Regions from separate parts of the Pseudomonas sp. 9.3L genome, predicted to be linked through region 3. Evidence: predicted binding sites of a transcription regulator. Region 3 holds the regulator's gene; each other region holds the start of a gene.

Region 1 (7,309 bases), 770 kb from region 3:
TTCACCCGTGCCGGCAGCGTGACGGTGAGCCTCCACGCTACCCGCGAAGGCCACGAGGTGGCCCTGCGGTTGGTGGTAGAGGACACCGGTATTGGCATTCCCCAGGCAGACCTTCGCCGGCTTTGCCAGCCTTACCAGCAGGCGGATAACCACGGCTTGTCCGGGCGGGTGGGGGCAGGGTTGGGGTTGTCCATCAGCCAGCACCTGTGCCGCATCATGGGTGGCGGCCTTACGCTGGAAAGCCGCGAAGGCGAAGGTAGCCGGGTGCAAGCCTGCCTGCGCTTGCCGATGTGCGAACCGCCGGGCCTGGTACAGGAGGAGGTGCCGGCTGCTGCCCACCAAGTGGCGATGGATGTTCTGGTGGTGGATGACCATGAGCCTAACCGGGTGCTTCTGGCGCAACAGCTGAGCTACCTCGGCCACCGGGTCACGGTTGCCGTGGACGGTGCCCATGGTTTGCGAGAGTGGTGCGGCCGGGGCGGCTTTGACGCGGTGATCTGCGACTGTGAAATGCCAGGCCTGGATGGCTACGACCTGGCCAGGGCCATCCGTCTGGAGGAGCAGCGCAAAGGGCTCTTGCCCTGCCGGTTGCTTGCCTGCACGGCCGATGCCGGGTGCGGCCAACGCGAACGCTCACGCGAGGCCGGGATGGACGACTGCCTGGTCAAGCCGCTGGGCCTTGAGGCGCTCGCCGCAGCACTCGCACCGGCAGCAAACGCCGCCTGCGCGCACGGCGACTCCAGCTCGAACGAGGAGGGCTTGGCACCTCAAGGCGCCGCGGCATTATTGGGCCTGGCTGGGGGCAGCCCTGTTTCTGCCCGCCGATTGCGCGATAGCCTGCAGCAAGCGTTGAGCGTTGACTACACACGCCTGCACGCACTGGCGCCGGGATCTCCGGAGCTGGACGCCGTGGTCCACCGGATCAAAGGGGGCGCACGCATCGTGGGCGCTTTGGGGCTGGTGCAGGCTTGTGAAGCAGTGGAAAGCGGCACGACGCCGGTGGAGGCCCTGCTGGTGGAAATCGAGACCTTGCAGCGGCAGTTGCGTTCAATGCGGTTCAGCTCAACGGCACCAGTCGAGCCTCAGGCCCCTGGGGGGTTAGCGTCAGCAACGCAACCGAAACCGGCAGCGTGAAGCGACGCGGGCCCGCGCTGCCCGGGTTAACGAACAGCACGCCATTGCGGGTCTCGATCAACGGCTTGTGGGAGTGCCCGGTGACCACGACCTGGGTGCCTGCAGGTAACTCGGCAGGCACATCAGGGCGCTCATGGGTGAGGTAAATCACCAGCCCTGCGTGGCGTACCACCAGGTGGTCGGGCAGGTCATCTGCCCATGCCAGGCCGCGGTCGTTATTGCCTCGCACCACGCTCAAGGGGGCGACGCCTCGGAGCGTGTCAAGAATCGCGGGCTTGCCGATGTCCCCGGCGTGGATCAAGTGGTCACACCCCGCAAGGGCGTGCAGCGCTTCTGGGCGAAGCAGCCCGTGGGTGTCGGCTATGAGCCCAATGGTCATCAGTCAGGTCCTGTGCAGCTACCGGGTGCAAGCGTCTTAGGCCGTGGGCGGCAGGGTGCCTAGCAGGGCCACCGCAGCCAAGGCCCCTAGGCCGAACAGCCATTCGAGCGTCAGGGTGGCGCGAAGGTTCTGCTCGGTCGCGGCCCGTGCCTTGGCCCTGTGCCAGGCGGCCAGGCCCAACATGCCCGCCACCGCTATCAGCTTGGCGCACAGTGCCCAGGTGTAAGGGCCCGAACCCGGCAACAGCGTGCCGGTGATAGCCCACAGATTAACCAGCCCGGTAACGCCAATCACGCCTACCAGGGGAAGCCCATAGCGGCCGAACGCCAAAGCCAGGCGCCCTGGGTGCAAGCCCAGGGGCTGCACCGCTACCCAGGCGAGCAGTGCCAACGCCCCCACCCAGCCACCGACTGCCGCCAAGTGAGCCAGTTGGTTCAGCGCCAGGAGCACGCCAGCGTCGCCGCTGAGCATGGCGGTATGGCCAACGGGGGCGAGCGTTGCGAGGGCCAGGGTGGCCAACGCTAAGGCAGGCAACGGCGACCGCTGCCCTGGCAGCCGCCACCACACCAACTGCACCAGGCAAATCACCACATGGGCCCCCCATACCCGGCCGAAGGCGGTGTCGAATAACACCGTGCGCAGGGTGTCGGGTTGAACGCCGGTACGCCAATCCCCAGCCATGTTGCCGCTTACGGCCACCAGCCAGCCCACGGCCGACAGAAACGCCAGCAGCGCCACCAGGCAGAGTACCGGGTCCATGCGCCGGCGCAGCGCCGGTAATTGCGGGGCGTCTTTGAGCAGCAAGGGTCGAAAGAAGCTGACACCGAACAGGCTCAGCACGGCGAAATAGTGCAGAAAGCGAAATACGACCAGGGCAGTCATGGCAGCGGGGTGTTCCGAGGGTAAAAGGGCCGTCGGCGAGGCCGACAGGGGGGCGCTACTCTACCAGCCCCGGCCGCCACGGCCAACGCACCCCCGCGTAACGCAGGCCGGGCCACGCAGGCCGGGCCACGCTGGCTTACACCTTGAAGTGCCCAACCATCTCGTTCAGCTCCACCGCCAGCCTGGACAGCTCATGGCTGGCCGCGGAGGTTTGGTTGGCACCCGCCGCCGACTGCAAGGACAGGTCACGGATGTTGATGAGGTTACGGTCCACCTCTCGGGCCACTTGCGCTTGCTCTTCAGCAGCGCTGGCGATCACCAGGTTGCGCTCGGAAATTTCCCCAATGCCCCGGCTGATTTCTTCCAGGGCGCTACCCGCACTGCGAGCCGCTTCCAGGGTGTGCTGGGCGCGTTCGCTGCTGGTTTGCATAGACGCCACGGCCTGGCCACTGCCGTGCTGAATGCCGCTGACCATGACTTCGATTTCTTGAGTGGAAGCTTGTGTGCGGTGGGCGAGGGCGCGCACCTCATCGGCCACCACGGCAAAACCACGGCCTGCTTCACCCGCACGCGCTGCCTCGATAGCGGCGTTAAGGGCCAGCAGGTTGGTCTGTTCGGCGATGGCCCGGATCACGTCCAGCACCTTGCCAATCTCCTGGGTACGCGTAGCCAACTCGCGCAATTGCGTGGAGGTGGCACTCACGTCGGTATTCATTTGCTCAATGGCGAGCACGGTCTGGCTAACACGCTGCTGCCCTTCGGCTGCCGCGCTGGTGGACTGCTGCGAGGCGTTGGAGGTGGACACCGCGTTGCTTGCCACCTCTTCCACGGCTGCGGTCATTTCATTGACGGCGGTGGCGGCCTGCTCGATCTCGTCGTTCTGCCGCTGCAGGCCTCGTGAGCCTTCCTCGGTCACCGCATTGAGCTCTTCAGCGGCAGACGCCAGCTGAGTCGCCGAACCACTGATACGCGACAAGGTGCTGCGCAGGTTGTCTTGCATCAGCGCCAGGGCCGTTTGCAGGCGGGTGACTTCATCACGCCCTTGAGGCTCGATGCGCTGAGTGAGGTCGCCTGCCGCTACTTTTTCCGCCAGGCCCACCGCGACCTGGAGTGGTCGAACGATGCTACGGGTAAGCACCATGGCCAATATCACGGTGAGCACGAAGGCTGCGGCCAATAGCAACCACACCCACATCCGAGCATTTTCGTATTTGGCGTGAGCCAGCTTCACCGCCTCATCACCGCCACGCCCGTTGAGCTCGGTCATACGGGCTAAAACGGGGGTGATTTTATCGGAGAAACCCTTCAGGTCCGCCGCGATCAACGGTGCCAGTGCATCCTCGCGACCGGCCACCGAGGCTTGGCGCAGCCGAGCCAGCGCCTCGACATACCCGCTGTGCAGTTGCTTGAGTTCGCTATAGGCCTGGGTTTCCTCACCGGGGTTTACCAAGTTCGCATACTGATCGACCAACTGCTGGCCCTGGGTCGTGAGCTCGCCCAACCGCGTGTCGGACTTTGCCACGTCCTCCTTGGCCCGGTTAACCAGCACAAAGTAGGACATGGTGCGGTAGCGGCCAATGATGTCGGTCATCTGGCCAAGGGTGCGCGTGGAGGCAAGGTAGTTTTCACTCAGTTCCTGTGTGTTGTCGCTGAGCTGGGCCATTTGCCGCAGGCAGAACACGCCTACTATCGCCATCAACAGGGCAATGCTGGCGAAGCCTAAGGCGGATCGAGGGGCAATGCCCAGTTGACGTAGCAACATGCGCGGATACTCATGAGAGGGTATGTCGCGCTATCGGCAGCATTGCGCCGAGCTGTAGGCCCGGCGGGTTAATGTTTAATCAGCCTTGCCCACGCTGTGACTACTAAACGGCCGAAGCGCTGATTTTTTCAATTTTTTTCAACGCCAGGAGTAGAGGCAAAACGTCACGGACCGTTAACTCGCTCAGGTGCTTAACTTGTTCGAGTGATTCCGCGGCTTTAGCCCGAAGCTTATCAATGGTAGCCTGCCTGGCCTGTTGTTGATCCGGATGCTTTAAAGCCTGTGGGGTAGAGTTCTCCTCAGCAACTTTCAAGAGCGCGTTAATTATGTTTGAAATTTCGGGTAAGTGGTCCGTTTTTGGTAGCTTGCCAAAGCCATATTTGAATAGGCAGTCGATTAAATCCAAGGTGGTCTGAGCATCGTGCGTGCTCGGATTTTCGAGCGAGTCGTATAGTTTTTGGAGAGGTTTTATATTTGGCGCGCCAGGCGTTTTTAGTACGTCCATATGCGTGTTGAATTGAGCGAGAACAGCCTGTTTATCCAGGGCGGTAGTCGTCTGCTTATTGGGTCCGCTAGCACTCGGTCCGAACAAGTGGTCAAGCAATATCTCAAGGTCTTGGGTGTTGTTTGTACCTTTGCTAAAGGCCGTCCATGCCTTGCGTATATCTTCAGGAACCTTGTTCAGATCCCTATGCAGCATGTTATTTATCTGAGCGCCAGTGCGGGAAAGTGCCAGTTTATCCTGCGTTGCCAAGTGGCTGCTTACAACGTTTAGGACATCGGCGTTGGCATCTTTCCACGCGCCTGTCAACAATCGGGGAGCGCTGCCTGGGGTAGCCTGCTGGGCCGAGCCGTTTGTTAGGCGGGCGGCTGTGAGCCCCTGGAACGAATTAGCCCTAGGCCTGGCGGGAGGCGCATCTGGCCGTGTAGTTGGGGGAGGCGCTGACTGCGAACGTGCGCGCGGAGCCTGAAGGGGGGCGGTAGTAGGCTCTTCGGCCGTTGACAAGGGCATGCTGGGAATGCTGTTGGATCGATTGACAGAGGTCATTAAAACGCACCTGGCGAGTGAATAGACTCGCTGAGTGGCCCCTGACTTGTAGAGGGTTCCATCAGGTGCTTAGTTAGCAACCAACAACTAGCTTTTACCCCCTTACGTATCAGCCCAACTGCTGCGCCTTCACCGACTGCATGAACGCCTGCATGGCGGAGCTTTGGAGGCGGTGCCTGCGGGTAATCAGCCCATAGGGCGGCAAGCGCGCCTCGAAGGTAATGGGCAGTACCGCTAGCAGGTGCCGGCCGGGGTAGTCCTCCACTACTGACAAGGGGGTTACACCGATCATGTCGGTCTGCTGCACCAACGACAGCAGGGTCATGATGGAGGTGGTTTCCACGATGCTGTTGGGAATGTCCACCCGGGCATCGTGGAACACCTGATTGATGATCGCGCGCATGGGGCTGGGGTGTTGTTGCAGTACCCAGGTTTCCTGTTGCAAGGCCGCCCAGCTTAGGTCTTGGGTATGGGCCAGCGGGTTTTGCGCCCCAGCGATCACGCATAGCGCTTCTTCGCCCAGGCTGTCGAACAACAGCTCTTCGGCCCGAGCGCCGGCCGGGATACGCCCCAACACCACATCCAGTTGTTCCTGTAGCAGCGCTTGCACCAGCACGTCGCTGGTGTCCACCTGGATGCTCATCGACAGCCTCGGGTGGCTCTGCTTGAGGTTAGCGATGGTGCGGGTCAACAGCCCGGAGGCGAGCGCCGGAATGGCCCCGACGGCCACCCGGCCCAGGTTGCCGGACTCGAGTGCGACCAGCTCTTCGCGCATGCCGGTCAACTCCGCGAACACCATACGCGCGTAGTAGATAACGGTTTCGCCAAAGGGGGTAGGGCGCATGCCCCGGGGCAAGCGCTCGAACAGCTCTACCTTGAGCACGTCTTCGGCTTCATGAAGCATTTTGGTGGCAGCGGGTTGGGTCATGCCAATGTGATCGGCGGCGCGGCGCAGCGAACCCAGTTCCTGCAGGGCCAGCATCAGCCGCAACTGCCGTAGGCGGAGGCGGCCGTGTATCACGCTGGCAGGCGGTATTCGGGTCATCAGCTCGGCCTCCGGAAAAGAATGCGACGAGCCTGCCAAGAACCGCCACCCATTACCAGCGCGGGTTGCCATTTACACCACCTTGGGCTTGGCGTTGCGCTGCCCGCGTCGGTTGAGCAACGCCGCCAGCCCGCCCGAGATCAGCGGCCAGAACAGCATCAGCAGCGCTGCCGTAGTGAGGCTGCCCACCAGCGGGTTGCTCCAGAAGATGCCCATCTGGCCATCGGAGAACAGCATGGACTGGCGGAACGCGTCCTCGGCCTTATCCCCCAACACCGCTGCCAACACGAGGGGTGCAATGGGGTAGCCCAGTTTTTTGAACAGGTAGCCCAGGGCGCCGAAGGCCAGCATCAGGCCTACGTCGAACATGGAGTTGTGAACCGAGTAGGCACCAATGGCGCAGACCATCACGATGATCGGGGCAATGATGCTAAACGGAATACGCAGGATGGACGCAAACAGCGGCACGGTGGCCAGCACTACCAGCAGGCTGACCACGTTGCCCAGGTACATGCTGGCGATCAAGCCCCACACGAAGTCGTGCTGCTCGGTAAACAACGTAGGCCCAGGGTGCAGCCCCCAGATCATCAGCCCGCCCAGCATGACCGCTGCGGTGGCAGAGCCGGGTATGCCCAACGTCAGCATAGGCAGCAAGGCGCTGGTGCCTGCCGCGTGGTCAGCGGTCTCTGGGGCGATTACGCCTTCGATTTCACCTTTGCCGAAGTGATCGCGGCGCTTGGAGAATCGCCGGGCGAGGCTGTAGCTCATGAAGGACGCCGCCGTGGGCCCGCCTGGGGTGATGCCCATCCAGCACCCCACCAGGGTGCTGCGCACCAGGGTGACCCAATAGCGCGGCAGCTTGGCCCAGGTACGCAGGATGACCATAGGGGTAATGCGGGCGTGTTCGCCTCGGAACACCAGGCCTTCTTCCACGGTGCAGAGGATTTCACCAATGCCGAACAACCCAATGACCGCCACCTCGAAGCTGATACCTGTCATCAGCACCGGCTGGTCGAACGTCAGCCGCAGGTTGCCCGACACCGTGTCCATGCCCACGGC
Region 2 (7,309 bases), 1.3 Mb from region 3:
ATAGCAAGGACCGGGCCCTCGGCGAGCGTTTGGAGGTTGCTGTCCGTCACGATGGTTGCCATCTCGATGATGACGTCGGTATCCGGGTCCAGCCCGGTCATTTCCAGATCGATCCAGATCAGGTTGGTGGGGTTGAGCATTGCAATCTCCTCGACAAGACTGCGCAGTGTAGCTTAAGGGCGCATGGTAGACTCGGCCGATCACGACCTCGGCCGCCAAGGCGCGCCTCCTTTCGTACTTTTATTTGGTAAGTCCATGGCCAAACGCCAGCTCAATCGTCGCCAGGCCTGGCGCATCGATAAAATCCAGAACGAACGCGCAGACCGTGCCGCCAAACGGGACTCCCTCGCGCTTGAAGCGCTTGAGGGCGGCGACCTGGGCCCGGAAGAAACCGGCCTGGTGATTGCTCACTATGGCGTGCAGGTAGAGGTAGAAGCGCAACAAGGCGAGCGTGCAGGCAACGTTTATCGCTGCCACTTACGTGCCAACCTGCCCGCCATGGTCACCGGCGACCGCGTGGTCTGGCGCGCGGGCAACCAAGGCATTGGTGTCATCGTGGCGCAACTGCCGCGCAGTACCGAGCTGTGCCGGCCAGACCACCGTGGGCAACTCAAGCCTGTCGCAGCCAACGTGGACCTTATCGTAGTGGTCTTCGCGCCTGCGCCCGAGCCACATGCCAACCTGATCGACCGTTACTTGGTTGCCGCAGAACACGCGGGTATCCGGCCGCTGTTGCTGCTCAACAAAGCCGACCTGATCAACGCCGGCAACGAAGCAGCACTCAATGACCTGCTCGAAGCCTATCGGCCGCTGGGTTATCCAATGCTTGAAGTGTCAGCCCATGAGGGCGATGGCATGCAGCAGCTCAAGGAGCGGCTCAAGGGGCATACCAGTGTATTCGTGGGCCAGTCCGGGGTAGGTAAATCGTCGTTGGTTAACCAGTTGCTACCCGAGGCGCATGCCAGGGTAGGCGCGTTGTCGGATTGGTCAGGGCAAGGCCAGCACACCACCACCACGGCCAAGTTGTTTCACTTCCCTGAAGGCGGGGACTTGATCGACTCGCCAGGCATACGGGAGTTTGGCTTGGTACATGTAAGCCGCGAAGACGTGGAAGCGGGTTTTATCGAATTTACGGATTTGCTGGGCCATTGCCGTTTTCGCGACTGCAAGCACGACCGCGAGCCAGGCTGTGCGTTACTGCAAGCCTTGGAAGACGGCCGCATTCACCCTCAGCGCATGCACAGCTACCGCGCAATCCTCGCCAGCTTGCCAGAAGAGAAGTACTGAGAGGCCTGTATGTAGGAGCCCAACGAAAGTTGGCGAATACGCGCACCGCAAACGTTAGAAGGTGCGAGGGCTTTCGCCACCTGCCGTTGGCCCCTACCTGCGTGGAGGATAGCAGCAGGTTGCGGCTACAGCTGCTTGCCCTGCGGCGCGTCCATCTTCAAGGCGCCGCTGTCGAAGATGTTGAGCTTTTCCCGTAACTCACGCGGCTGAACCACAGGGTTCTGCCCTGCCACCGGGTTCGTGGCAGGTGCAGGAGCGACGGCTCCCGGAGCGGCGCTTCCAGGTGCGCCAGGCGCAGGCGCCGGTGTTGCAGGCGGCGTGGCTTGGTCGCCTTCAATGTCGCGTTGGGCCTTTTTGGTCAGCACGATGATGTCGATCCGCCGGTTGACCGGGTTAAGCGGGTCTTTGCGGTCAAACAATGACGACGAACCATACCCCACCACGCGGGCTATCTGCGTTTCCGGGTAGCTGCCTGCCACCAATGCCCGACGTGCCGCGTTAGCCCGGTTGGACGACAGTTCCCAATTGCCGAAGTCAGCACTGGCCGCATAGGGCTTGGCGTCTGTGTGGCCACTGATACTCACTTTGTTGGGGACTTCCTTGATGGTATCCGCCATGGCCAGCAGGATATCCTCGAAATACGACTTGAGGCGCGCGCTGCCCAGGTCAAACATCGGCCGGTTTTCTGCATCCATGATCTGGATGCGCAGGCCGTCCTGAGTAATCTCGAACAAAATCTGGTCTTTGAATTTCTGCAGTTGCGGATTTTCGTCCACCTTGTTCTGTAGCTCTTGCAGCAGCAACTCAAGGCGGTCCTTTTCGAGCTTTTCTGCGATGTTTTCAGCCTCGTTCGGCGTCACCTGGCTCTCTGCTTCAGGCCTGGGCGGCGCGTCTTTGGTTTCTGGATTGAGCGTATGGTCTGGTGCCAGCTGTGGCGACCCGCCCAAGTCAATCACATAGGGTGAGCCGCTTTCCGTGAAGCCGATTGGGTCCTTGAAGTAACCGGCAATGGCCAGCTTCTGCTCAGGCGTTGCCTCAGATAGCAGCCACAACACCAGAAAGAACGCCATCATCGCGGTAGCGAAGTCGGCGAAGGCAATTTTCCAGGCACCCCCGTGGTGCCCGGCGCCAAAGCGCTTTACACGCTTGACGATAATCGGCTGGTTATTTTCCATGGGTTAGCGCCCGCGCACTGCTTGTTCAAGCTCGGCGAAGCTGGGGCGGTGCGCGGGATACAGCACCTTGCGCCCGAACTCCACCGCCAGGGTAGGCGGCATGCCGGAAGCCGACGCGACCAAGGACGCCTTGATAGCCTCGAATACGTTCATTTCTTCCTTGGCATCGTGGCCCAAGGTGGTGGACAGCGGGCCGAAGAAGCCATAAGCCGCGAGAATACCGAAGAAGGTACCCACCAGGGCCGCACCCACGTGGCCCCCGATAGCCGCCTTGTCGCCATCGCCCAGGGAGGCCATGGTGACCACGATCCCCAGCACTGCGGCCACGATGCCGAACCCTGGCAGGCCGTCAGCGATGCCTTGCACCGCGTGAGACGGATGCTCAAGCTCTTCTTTCATGCTCAGCAGCTCCATGTCGAACAACCCTTCCAGTTCATGGGGGGCCATGTTGCCAGAGGACATGATGCGCAAGTAATCGCAGATGAAGGCTGTCATGCGTGCATCGTTGAGTACGGCTGGGTACTTGGCGAAGATCGGGCTGGCTGCAGCGTCTTCGATATCGCTCTCGATAGCCATCATGCCTTCGCGGCGGCTTTTGTTGAGGATTTCGTAGACCAGGCCCAATACCTCAAGGTAGAACGCGTGGGTGAACCGGGACTTGAACATCTTCAAGGACTTCTTGAGGACGTGCATCGTCATGGAGCCAGGGTTGGCCTGGAGGAACGCACCAAGGCAGGCGCCCCCGATGATCAACACCTCGAAAGGCTGGATCAGGGCAGCGATCTTACCGTGGGAAAGTACGTATCCGCCAAGGACGCTAGCGAACACGACGATGATGCCGATAATTTTAGCCATAGGTCTGGACTACTTCGAAACGTGGGAAAACTGGCACGAGGCCGCTTCAATCTCTGCTTCTACCTATCGGCAGCCCTGCGCCAGACTATAGTGACGATTCGTAAAAACCAGTTCAGCGAGTGCGCCTTCTCTATGTCAGCAGTCCGGCAGCAGAACATCGAAGCATGGGTCAAGTCGCTTGGTAATGTCCGCATTCCTGTGCCTCGCCTGAGTCACGAACGCGTATGCACTGCGCTCAATGATAGCCGCAGCTCGCTGCGAGACATCGCTGAATGCATGCAAGACAGCCCGGCACTGGTACTCAACGTGATACGCGAGGCCAACCTGCAAGCCAATAGCAACCTGGTCGAGCCCGCCGAGAGCCTGGAAATCGCTCTGAACCGGCTAGGGCTCAAGCGCATTGAAGAATTGTTGGCCCGCGTACCGGCACTGGAACCCGAGGCCATTCCCCTGCCCCTGCGCCAGTTGCAATTGGTGAGCCAGCACGCGACCCAACAAGCCAGTGGCTTTTTCGCGGCGCGGCTGGCACGGCTGTGGCAGGAAATTCACTGGGGGAGCCTGCTGTTCCTGGCACCGCTGTGGCCCTTGGCAATGACCGAGCCCAAGCTGTTCGAAGAGTGGGACTTGCGCGTGCTTCATAAAGGCGAGAACCCCGACCAGGTGGAGCGAGAGCTGTTTGGGGTGCGCATGCTCGACCTGTGCAAGGCCCTGGCCGAATACTGGCGGCTGCCGGCCTGGGTGCAGCGAGGCTACCGGGCACTGACCCAAGAGCGCCGCCTGCTGGCCAAGAGCATGCTAATCGCCCGCCATGAAGACGACCCTCTTGGCCAGCAGCGCCAGCTTGATGCAAACCCTGAGCTGTACCGTTGGCTCAACCAGCCCGCTACCACCATTCTGCTTGCCAATGGCATGGCCCTGGCGTGCGAGCAGGGCTGGTACACCCCTCACGTGGAACGCTGGCAGCAACTGCTGGCGCTCTATACCCAGGCACCGCTGGAGCAGGTGCAACAGCAGGCTCACGTACAGGCCGTGCAAAGCGCGCACGCGCACGGCGGGCCGCACCTGTGGCATCCGGCCGTAACCCTGCCCTGGCCTGCCGGTACACGGCGCGTGCATGCCGGCCTGCTGCCAGTCGCAGGGCCTGACACCGAGGCACTGGCGCTGTGGCGGCGTCACTGCGCCACGCTACTGACAGAGCCCAGCCCCTTCAATAACGCCATGCACCTGACCGGTGTTGCCATAGACGCGCTGCAAGCATGCGGTATGCGTCGGATTGCGTTACTGATGGTAGACAAGGCGCAAGCCAACCTGCGCGTCCACCAGATTGCCGGGCTGCCTAAGGCAGCTGCCGAACTCAGCATGGTGCTAAGCCATGCGCCGTTGTTGCAAAGGCTGGTTGAGCGCCCTGGCCAACTACGGCTTACCCCTGAGAACAACGCCTCGCTGTCACGGCTGATCCCTGCCAGCCTGCGGGTAATGTTCAGGGGTGAACACCTGCTCCTGCGTTCCATTGCGGGCCAAGACCGTGTGGTGATGCTGCTCTTGGCAGACCAGGGTGGTTTGCCCATGGCAGACACCAGCGTGCAGGCCTTCGGTAAAACGGCGCAATGTATCGAGCGGGCCTTGGCGGTGTTCAGTACGCGCAGGCGTTAGTGGTTGCGCTACAATCTGACCTTTGATTGACTCTGGAGGGCGCTTGGATGGCTGATTTCTCCGGCCTTGGGCTGGTAATCGAACCTGCCGACCTGGCAGCGCGGCTGAACGCGCCTGGGCTGGTGTTGGTAGACCTCACCAGCGAAGCCCGCTACGCCGCTGGGCATATCCCTGGCGCCCGTTTTATTGCACCGGCTCGTACCCAACTGGGCACGGCACCTGCGCCAGGCCTGCTACCCGACATCAGCACCCTTCGCCAATTATTTGGGGAACTGGGCCATGGGCCAGACGTCACTTACGTGGTATACGACGACGAAGGCGGCGGCTGGGCTGGCCGGTTCATCTGGCTACTGGACGTGATCGGGCACAAACGCTATCACTACCTGGATGGAGGTTTGCTGGCATGGCAGGCTGAAGGCCGCGAGCTGAGTATCGAGCTGCCGCCTACTTTATCGGGCCAACCTGAGCTCACCGTGCATTCGGCACCTACCGCGACTCACGACTACATCCGTGAACGGCTAGGCGCCCCGGACCTCGTTATCTGGGATGCCCGCGGGCCGTTGGAGTATTCTGGGCAAAAGCGCGTAGCCGCCCGCGGCGGTCATATCCCTGGCGCGGTGAACTTCGAATGGACCGCCGGCATGGACACCTCACGCTCGTTGCGCATGCGCACGGACCTGCGTCAGGTACTCGAAGGTCTGGGCATTACACCTGACAAAGAAGTGATTACACACTGCCAGACCCACCACAGGTCCGGCTTTACCTACCTGGCCGCCAAGGCGCTGGGCTACCCCCGAGTCAAGGCCTATGCCGGGTCCTGGGGCGAATGGGGCAATCTGCCTGACACCCCTGTCGACGTTTAAGGGCTCTCAATGAAAGATCGACTGTTTATCCTCTCTCAGTACCTGCTGCCCCACCACCTGCTTTCTCGCTTGGCAGGCTCCCTTGCGGAGTGCCGTGCACGCTGGGTGAAAAACACTTTCATCAGCTGGTTCGCCAAACGCTTCAACGTAGACATGAGCGAGGCCCAGGTAGAAGACTTGGCCGCTTACGAGCATTTCAACGCGTTCTTTACCCGGGCGCTGAAGCCAGATGCACGCCCGCTGGACCCTACCCCCGGTGCAGTGCTGGCCCCGGCAGACGGTGCAATCAGCCAGTTGGGGCCAATCGAACACGGCCGCGTATTCCAGGCTAAAGGTCACAGCTTCAGCGTGCTGGAGCTGTTGGGCGGCGACCCTGCTCACGCCGCGCCCTTCATGGGTGGTCAGTTCGCAACCGTGTACCTGGCGCCTCGCGACTACCACCGGGTTCACATGCCCTTGGCCGGTACATTGCGTGAAATGATCTACGTGCCTGGGCGAATTTTCTCGGTAAACCAGACCACCGCCGAGAACGTCCCCGAACTGTTCGCACGCAACGAGCGTGTGGTGTGCCTCTTCGACACCGAGCGCGGGCCTATGGCAATGGTATTGGTGGGGGCGATGATCGTGGCGTCCATCGAAACCGTCTGGGCCGGGCTGGTGACGCCCCCCAAACGTGAACTCAAGAGCTGGCGCTATGACGAAGCGGCACGCGGGCCTATCCATTTGGAAAAGGGCGCAGAGATGGGTCGCTTCAAATTGGGCTCTACGGTAATCCTGTTGTTCGGGCCGGATCAAGTTACCTGGGGGCACGCCCTGGCGGCGGTTGCACCCGTACGCATGGGGCAAGCCCTGGGCATGCCAATCAGCACGTCTTTGGTCGTGCCCACCAGTGCGTCTTAAAGTATTTTGCGTCAGGGTGCGATGTAATCCGGTTGCTGGTAAAGTCTGATTAACGACGGCCCCGCGGCCATAAGCATACCGGTTGAAGCCGCCATGCCTCGGACGATGACCAGGAATCACGGATGCCTCGCCCCAGCCCCCATGTGTCGTTACGCGCGCCTACCCCTTCGCAGAACACGTTATCGTTCTGCGAAGCGAATCCGCGTGACCTCAAACACTGGATAGCGGCGCTCCCCAAAGCCAATATCGGTGAGACGGCCCGCCTGCTCTACCAGGGCCTGACCGAGCTTAATCAACTCATCACACCCAGCGAAAGCCGCCTGCAGTTACTGGAGCTGTTTCGGCCAGAGGTGTATTACGTGTGCAAGCAATTGGAGCGGCACTTCCTAAACCAGGCCATTGTGCTTGACGAGCGGGCGCGCAAAGTAGCCAACCTGTGCCAGGCCTTGCAAAGCCATCTGGCCGCTGGCTACAAGATCATCGTGGTACGCATGGCCACGGCAAGCCGCGACCACTCCACGGCGATGGCCATCTCGGTACAGCGCGCCATTCATTGCCTGTACGGCCCATTGGTGC
Region 3 (7,309 bases):
CGCTGAAGCCATCGCTAACAGCGGGGCAAGGAGTCAAGATACCGCCGCGATGGTCAGTGCAGTGAGGGCAGGTTTATCACGTGCGATCGTCCAAAGCATTGTAGGTACGGAGTCTGAGCTACCTGTAATCACCCTGGAACCAAAGTTGGAACAGATATTGCTCAATAGTATTCAGAAGGCAGGGCAGGGGCAGGAAGATGGCGTTTTGCTTGAACCTAGCATGGCCGAGCGGCTGCAACGCTCGCTCATCGAGGCCTCCCAGCGTCAGGAAATGCAAGGGCAACCAGCTATTTTGCTGGTCGCTGGGCCGATTCGGACCATGTTGTCGCGTTTTGGCCGGTTGGCCGTACCGAACCTTCATGTGCTGGCCTACCAAGAAATACCGGACAACAAGCAAGTGACGATCGTAGCGACAGTAGGGCCCAACGGCTGAGGTAGCGGGATATGCAAGTAAAGCGTTTTTTCGCCGCGGATATGCGTCAAGCCATGAAATTGGTACGCGATGAGCTGGGCGCTGACGCTGCGATCATTGGCAACCGCCGGATCGCAGGGGGCGTAGAGCTTACCGCTGCGTTGGATTACAAACTGTCGGCCTTGGCCCCGCGCGTACCCAATGTTGAGTTGGAAGACGAGCTGCGCAAAACCCAGTCGCGTATCGTGTCGGCGCAGGTCGAACTCGACTCGCGCAGCGCCCACGATGGCGTGACCAATCGCCAGTTATTTGCAGGCTTGCCGCTGACCGCGCCCGAGCCTTTGATCGAGCCCACCTTGGCTGAAGCCCCGCGTGCGCCCGTTGCCGCCTCGCCTGCACCTGCGGCAGTGGACCAGCGCCTGTTCGACTCCATGCGTTCCGAGCTTTCTGGCTTGCGCGAGCTGCTGGAAGTGCAACTGGGCTCATTGGCCTGGACTCAATTACAAGGCAGCCGCCCAGAGCAGGCTACTCTATGGCGCAAGTTGCAGCGCATCGGGCTGTCTGGCCCGTTGTCGCGCGATTTGCTGGCTGAAGTGGACGGCATCGACGAGCCCCGCCAAGCCTGGCGCATGCTGTTGGCGCACTTGGCCAGAATGATCAGTACCCCAGAGGTAGAACCCCTGGAAGAAGGCGGCATCATCGCCATGGTAGGCCCCGCCGGCATGGGCAAGACTACCACCCTGGCCAAGCTGGCCGCACGTTACGTGCTCAAGTACGGCGCGCAGAACATCGCCTTGGTGAGCATGGACAGTTTCCGCATCGGGGCCCAGGAGCAACTTAAAACCCTGGGCCGTATCCTGAATGTAACCGTAACGCACGTAGACCCTGGGCAATCCCTGGCGCAGGCCTTGGAGCCTCTGCTGCGCAAGCGGGTGGTCTTGATCGACACCGCTGGCCTGCAGGCCAGTGACCCGGCGCTCAAGCTGCAACTTGAAAGCCTGGCGGGCCGTGGGATTCGGGCGCGCAATTACCTGGTGCTCGCCACAACCAGCCAGAAGCAGGTATTGACTGCGGCCTACCACAGTTACAAGCGTTGCGGCCTTGCAGGCTGTATCCTCACCAAACTCGATGAAACCGCGAGCCTGGGTGAAGTACTAAGCCTTGCGATCAGTCATGAATTGCCAGTGGCCTACCTGACTGACGGCCCACGTATCCCGGACGATCTGCACCTGCCTCGTCGGCACCAGTTGGTTAGCCGCGCGGTAAGTGTACAAATGCAGGAAGAGCCCAGCGAAGAGGCCATGGCCGATATGTTCGCCGACCTGTATCACAGCCCCAACAAGCGTGTGGGCTGAGGGCATGAAGACACATGAATGCATGCGCAAGTGGTTGCGCGACAGCGCGCCCCGACAGGGCGTGTTGCATGGCTTGAAACCTACCTGCACCGCACGCAGCGCAGGCTTGCCCAACAGGCAAGCCGGCCGTGGTGTAGCCAGCGTCTCAGTGACAGGGTAAAGAACGAATGGGCAGCATGCATCCCGTACAGGTGATTGCGGTGACCGGCGGCAAAGGTGGCGTCGGCAAGACAAACGTGTCAGTGAACCTCTCACTGGCACTGGCCGAACTCGGCCGGCGCGTGATGCTGATGGACGCCGACCTTGGCCTGGCCAATGTGGACGTATTACTGGGGCTTACTCCCAAGCGCACCTTGGCCGACGTAATAGAAGGCCGGTGTGAGCTGCGCGACGTACTGTTGCAGGGCCCAGGTGGCATCCGCATCATTCCCGCAGCGTCAGGCACCCAGACCATGGTCCACTTGACCACGGCTCAGCACGCCGGGCTGATCCAAGCCTTCAGTGAAGTCGGCGATAACCTGGACGTGCTGGTGATCGACACCGCCGCCGGGATCGGTGATTCAGTGGTGAGCTTCGTGCGCGCAGCCCAGGAGGTACTCTTGGTGGTATGCGACGAGCCCACCTCGATTACCGATGCCTACGCCTTGATCAAGCTGTTGAACCGCGATTACGGCATGAACCGCTTCAGGGTGCTGGCCAACATGGCCCAAAGCCCCCAAGAGGGGCGCAACCTGTTTGCCAAGCTTACTAAGGTGACCGACCGTTTTCTGGACGTCGCCCTCCAATATGTGGGTGCGGTGCCGTACGACGAGACCGTGCGTAAGGCCGTACAAAAGCAGCGTGCTGTGTACGAAGCGTTCCCACGCTCCAAATGCGCCCTGGCCTTCAAGGCCATCGCCCAGAAGGTGGATACCTGGCCGCTTCCCGCAAACCCGCGGGGGCACCTGGAATTCTTCGTCGAACGGTTGGTACAGCAAACCAGTGCGGGGCCTGTCTCATGAGCGCCAGTGGATACCGGATGTACAACAATGCTTCTCGGCAGTCGCAGCAGCATGAACTGATCGAGCGTTATGCACCCTTGGTCAAGCGCATCGCCTATCACTTGCTGGCGCGGTTGCCAGCCAGTGTGCAGGTCGAAGATTTGATCCAGGCCGGCATGATCGGGCTATTGGAAGTGGCCAACAAATACGACGCCAGCAAGGGGGCCAGTTTCGAGACCTATGCAGGCATTCGTATCCGTGGCGCGATGCTCGACGAAGTGCGCAAAGGCGACTGGGCACCTCGCTCAGTGCACCGTAATACCCGTACCGTCAGCGAGGCCATTCGAAGAATTGAAGCGCGAACGGGTCGCGACGCTAAAGATCATGAAGTTGCTGCCGAACTTAACATGAAGATCGACGAGTACTACTCGATTCTCAACGATACGTTGGGAAGCCGGTTGTTCAGCTTCGACGATCTGTTGCAGGACGGTGATCACGAGGGGCTTCACGAAGACGGCGCCAGTGGGAGTGGTGAGCCCGCCCGAGGCTTGGAAGACGAGCGCTTCCAATCGGCCTTGGCGGACGCCATCGCTAATTTGCCAGAGCGTGAGCGGTTGGTGCTGGCGCTGTATTACGACGAAGAACTCAACCTCAAGGAAATCGGTGAGGTGTTGGGGGTAAGTGAGTCTCGGGTCAGTCAGCTTCATAGCCAATGTGCGGCGCGTTTACGCAGTCGTCTTGGCGAATGGCGGGCCGCCGCGCGATAAGCCCTGCCGTAACAGCAGGGCTTGCCCGCGATAGCGTGCTTCTCATGCAGCGGCCGGTCGCAGGCAATGTATGCGGTTATGGGTTTATCGCACACCTAATGAATTCGATTGACTGCGCACCCCGGAGTGGGCGTGTTTGAGACTGCTGGAGGTCTACTTGGACAAGAACATGAAAATCCTCATCGTTGATGATTTCTCGACGATGAGGCGGATCATTAAGAACCTGCTACGCGACTTGGGCTTTACCAATACCTCCGAAGCCGACGACGGCGTCACGGCATTGCCGATGCTGCAAAGCGGCTCGTTCGACTTTCTGGTGACGGACTGGAACATGCCCGGCATGACCGGCATCGAGCTGCTGCGCCAGGTGCGCGCCGATGACCGTCTCAAGCACCTGCCGGTGTTAATGGTAACGGCCGAAGCCAAGCGTGAACAAATCATCGAAGCGGCTCAGGCCGGCGTCAATGGCTACGTAGTCAAGCCTTTCACCGCTCAGGTGCTCAAAGAGAAGATTGAAAAAATCTTCGAACGCGTGAACAGCTGAGCTGCCAGGGGGCGCTATGGAGTCCAGTAAACTGCCGTTGGGTGACTTTGAATCCACCCTGAAAACCCATGCCCGCCAGCTGGTCGAAAGCCTTGAAAAGGGGCAATTCGGCGAAGCGGTAGGGTTGATCCATGAGTTAAACCAGACGCGTGATCGCGGGCTGTATCAGGAAGTGGGCAAGCTCACTCGCGAATTGCACAGCGCTATCGTTAATTTTCAGATTGACCCTCGCTCGCCTCGGGCCGAAGAAATGTCGGGGATCACCGATGCTACCGAGCGCCTTGATTACGTGGTACGGCTGACGGAAAACGCCGCCAACCGCACCATGGACCTGGTCGAGCAGAGCACGCCCGTGGTCCACGATCTGGGCGAAGAGGCCAAGGCGCTGCGCACGGACTGGCAGCGCTTCATGCGCCGGGAAGTCCAGGCCGATGAGTTCCGTGAGCTCGTCAAGCGCATGGACACCTTCCTGGCGCGCAGCGAAACCGACGCCGACGTGCTGTCCACCCACCTCAACGACATCTTGCTCGCCCAGGATTTCCAGGACCTCACAGGCCAGGTAATCAAGCGCGTAACCTCGTTGGTGACCGAGGTAGAAGCGAACCTGCTCAAACTGGTGCTGATGGCCAGCCAGGTAGACCGCTTTGCAGGTATCCATCACGACGAAGAAAGCCTGCGCCAAGAAAAAAATCCTGAAAAAGACCCGTCCCGGGGTGAAGGTCCGCAGATTCATGCCGATAAGCGTGAAGACGTCGTATCCGGTCAGGACGATGTGGACGACTTGCTCTCCAGCTTAGGTTTCTAAGCGGTTGCGGTCGTCGGACAGGCGCCTTCGCGCTATCCGGGCCGCACGCCATTTTCAGCATTCCAGGGAGCAACCAAATGAGCTTCGGCGCCGATGAAGAGATCCTCCAGGACTTCCTGGTTGAGGCCGGCGAGATCCTCGAGCAGCTATCTGAACAGTTAGTCGAGCTGGAAAGCCGACCCGACGACGCAAACCTGCTCAATGCGATTTTTCGTGGTTTTCATACTGTCAAAGGCGGCGCCGGCTTTCTCCAGCTCAATGAGCTGGTGGAGTGCTGTCACATCGCCGAAAACGTGTTCGACATCCTGCGTAAGGGCGAACGCCGAGTAGACTCCGAGCTGATGGACGTAGTGCTCGAAGCGCTGGACACGGTCAATAGCATGTTTGGTGAGGTTCGCGAGCGTGCCCCGCTGACCCCTGCCACCCCCCAATTACTCGCGGCGTTGGCCCGACTGGCCGAGCCGGCAGGCGCGCAGCCGGCGGTCGCAGCCCCTGCACCCGCCGTGGTGGCTGCGCCGATGCCCGGCACCGGTTTCGATGCCCTTATGAGCAGCCTGGACGACGAACACACCCACGCCGCCAGCGACGACATTACCGACTCCGAATTCGAATCCCTGCTCGACCAACTCCATGGCAAAGGGCAGTTTGCCGCGGATACCGTGGCAGCAGCGCCTGCGGCCCCTGCTCCAGCAGTTGGCAGCGATGAAATCACCGACGCTGAATTCGAATCGCTGCTGGACCAGTTGCACGGCAAAGGCAGCTTCGCCGCTGACAACCTGGCCGGTACACCTGCACCGGCGCCCGCGCCACCTGTGGCAGTGCCCGCAGCGGGCGGTGGCGACCTGATTACCGACACTGAATTTGAAGACCTGCTTGACCAGCTTCATGGCAAGGGCAAGTTCGCGGCGGATGCCACCGCAGCCCAGGCGCCTGCTGCTCCTGCGCAGGTAGCCCCAGCGCCCAAAGCTGTCGCGCCGGGCGTCGCCGCGCCGGGCGCCGCCGCGCCGGCCGTTCCTGTGCCCGCACCGGCTGCTGCTGCCGCGCCGGCTGCCGCCCGTGCACCTTCGGGGGAAAAACCCGTCGTCAACGAGGCTGAAACCACCGTACGGGTCGACACCGCTCGGCTGGATGAAATCATGAACATGGTGGGCGAGCTGGTACTGGTGCGTAACCGCTTGGTGCGCCTGGGCCTGAACAGCAGCGATGAAGCCATGTCCAAGGCCGTCTCCAACCTGGACGTCGTCACCGCTGACCTGCAAACGTCGGTGATGAAGACCCGGATGCAGCCTATCAAGAAAGTCTTTGGCCGCTTCCCCCGTCTGGTACGCGACCTGGCACGCCAGCTCAAGAAAGAAATCACCCTGGAGCTGGTGGGCGAAGAAACCGACCTGGACAAGAACCTGGTCGAAGCCTTGGCCGACCCCTTGGTCCACTTGGTGCGCAACGCTGTGGACCACGGCGTAGAAATGCCGGACGAGCGTGAAGCGGCCGACAAGCCGCGCTCTGGCAAGGTCGTGCTGTCTGCCGAGCAGGAAGGCGACCACATTCTGTTGTCCATCTCCGACGACGGCAAGGGCATGGACCCTGCCGTGTTGCGCGCCAAAGCGGTAGAGAAGGGCGTGATGGACAAAGACGCCGCTGATCGGCTGTCTGAGACCGACTGTTACAACCTGATCTTTGCCCCTGGGTTCTCGACCAAGACCGAAATCTCGGACGTGTCCGGGCGCGGCGTGGGCATGGATGTGGTGAAAACCAAGATCTCCCAGCTCAACGGCTCGATCAACATCTACTCGGCCAAGGGTCAGGGCTCGAAGATTGTCATCAAGGTCCCGCTGACCCTGGCGATCATGCCTACCTTGATGGTGATGCTGGGCAACCAGGCCTTTGCCTTCCCCCTGGTCAGCGTGAACGAGATTTTCCACCTCGACCTGTCTCGCACCAACGTGGTGGATGGTCAGGAAGTGGTCATCGTGCGCGACAAAGCCTTGCCGCTGTTCTACCTCAAGCGCTGGCTGGTGCCAGGTGCCCAAGACAGCGAGCAGCGCGAGGGCCACGTAGTGATTCTGTCGGTAGGCACCCAGCGCATAGGGTTCGTGGTGGACCAACTGGTAGGGCAGGAAGAGGTGGTCATCAAACCGCTGGGCAAGATGCTTCAGGGCACGCCTGGTATGTCAGGCGCTACCATTACGGGTGACGGCCGCATTGCGCTGATTCTCGATGTGCCTAGCATGCTCAAGCGTTACGCCGCCCGGCGTATCTGATACCACCCGCCGCCAGCCCGCAAAGGCTGGCGGCCTGTAACGGAGTTACTATGGCAGTCACAGTCCTGGTGGTGGACGATTCTGGCTTTTTCCGCCGCCGTCTTACCGAAATCCTCTCGCAGGACAGCAATATCAAGGTCGTAGGCACCGCCAGCAATGGTCGAGAGGCCATCGACCAAGCGGTG

What was found. Region 3 encodes FliA, which starts transcription of late flagellar genes. Its sites were predicted from a motif close to CTAAAGTTTNNNNNNNNNNNGCCGNTAA; they were not measured.
Region 1: the regulator FliA is predicted to act here: its motif matches at 4,188-4,215, upstream of AC4LE2_RS09840 (methyl-accepting chemotaxis protein).
Region 2: the regulator FliA is predicted to act here: its motif matches at 3,381-3,408, upstream of motA (flagellar motor stator protein MotA).

Annotation. Positions count from the first base shown of each region.
Region 1 covers NZ_JBZUBK010000001.1:2,148,501-2,155,809, forward strand. The annotation lists gene AC4LE2_RS09825 (ATP-binding protein) at 1-1,134, shown strand, start outside; gene AC4LE2_RS09830 (metallophosphoesterase family protein) at 1,058-1,513, opposite strand; gene AC4LE2_RS09835 (CopD family protein) at 1,550-2,395, opposite strand; gene AC4LE2_RS09840 (methyl-accepting chemotaxis protein) at 2,532-4,157, opposite strand; gene AC4LE2_RS09845 (hypothetical protein) at 4,261-4,911, opposite strand; gene AC4LE2_RS09850 (LysR family transcriptional regulator) at 5,315-6,250, opposite strand; gene AC4LE2_RS09855 (tripartite tricarboxylate transporter permease) at 6,323-7,309, opposite strand, start outside.
Region 2 covers NZ_JBZUBK010000001.1:4,168,691-4,175,999, forward strand. The annotation lists gene orn (oligoribonuclease) at 1-140, opposite strand, end outside; gene rsgA (small ribosomal subunit biogenesis GTPase RsgA) at 256-1,287, shown strand; gene motB (flagellar motor protein MotB) at 1,413-2,462, opposite strand; gene motA (flagellar motor stator protein MotA) at 2,466-3,317, opposite strand; gene AC4LE2_RS19325 (HDOD domain-containing protein) at 3,450-4,970, shown strand; gene AC4LE2_RS19330 (rhodanese-like domain-containing protein) at 5,018-5,833, shown strand; gene asd (archaetidylserine decarboxylase) at 5,843-6,733, shown strand; gene AC4LE2_RS19340 (cyclic-di-GMP receptor FimW-related protein) at 6,856-7,309, shown strand, end outside.
Region 3 covers NZ_JBZUBK010000001.1:2,917,280-2,924,588, reverse strand. The annotation lists gene flhA (flagellar biosynthesis protein FlhA) at 1-433, shown strand, start outside; gene flhF (flagellar biosynthesis GTPase FlhF) at 445-1,767, shown strand; gene fleN (flagellar synthesis regulator FleN) at 1,935-2,768, shown strand; gene fliA (RNA polymerase sigma factor FliA) at 2,765-3,514, shown strand; gene AC4LE2_RS13345 (chemotaxis response regulator CheY) at 3,684-4,058, shown strand; gene AC4LE2_RS13340 (protein phosphatase CheZ) at 4,075-4,863, shown strand; gene AC4LE2_RS13335 (chemotaxis protein CheA) at 4,941-7,124, shown strand; gene AC4LE2_RS13330 (protein-glutamate methylesterase/protein-glutamine glutaminase) at 7,175-7,309, shown strand, end outside.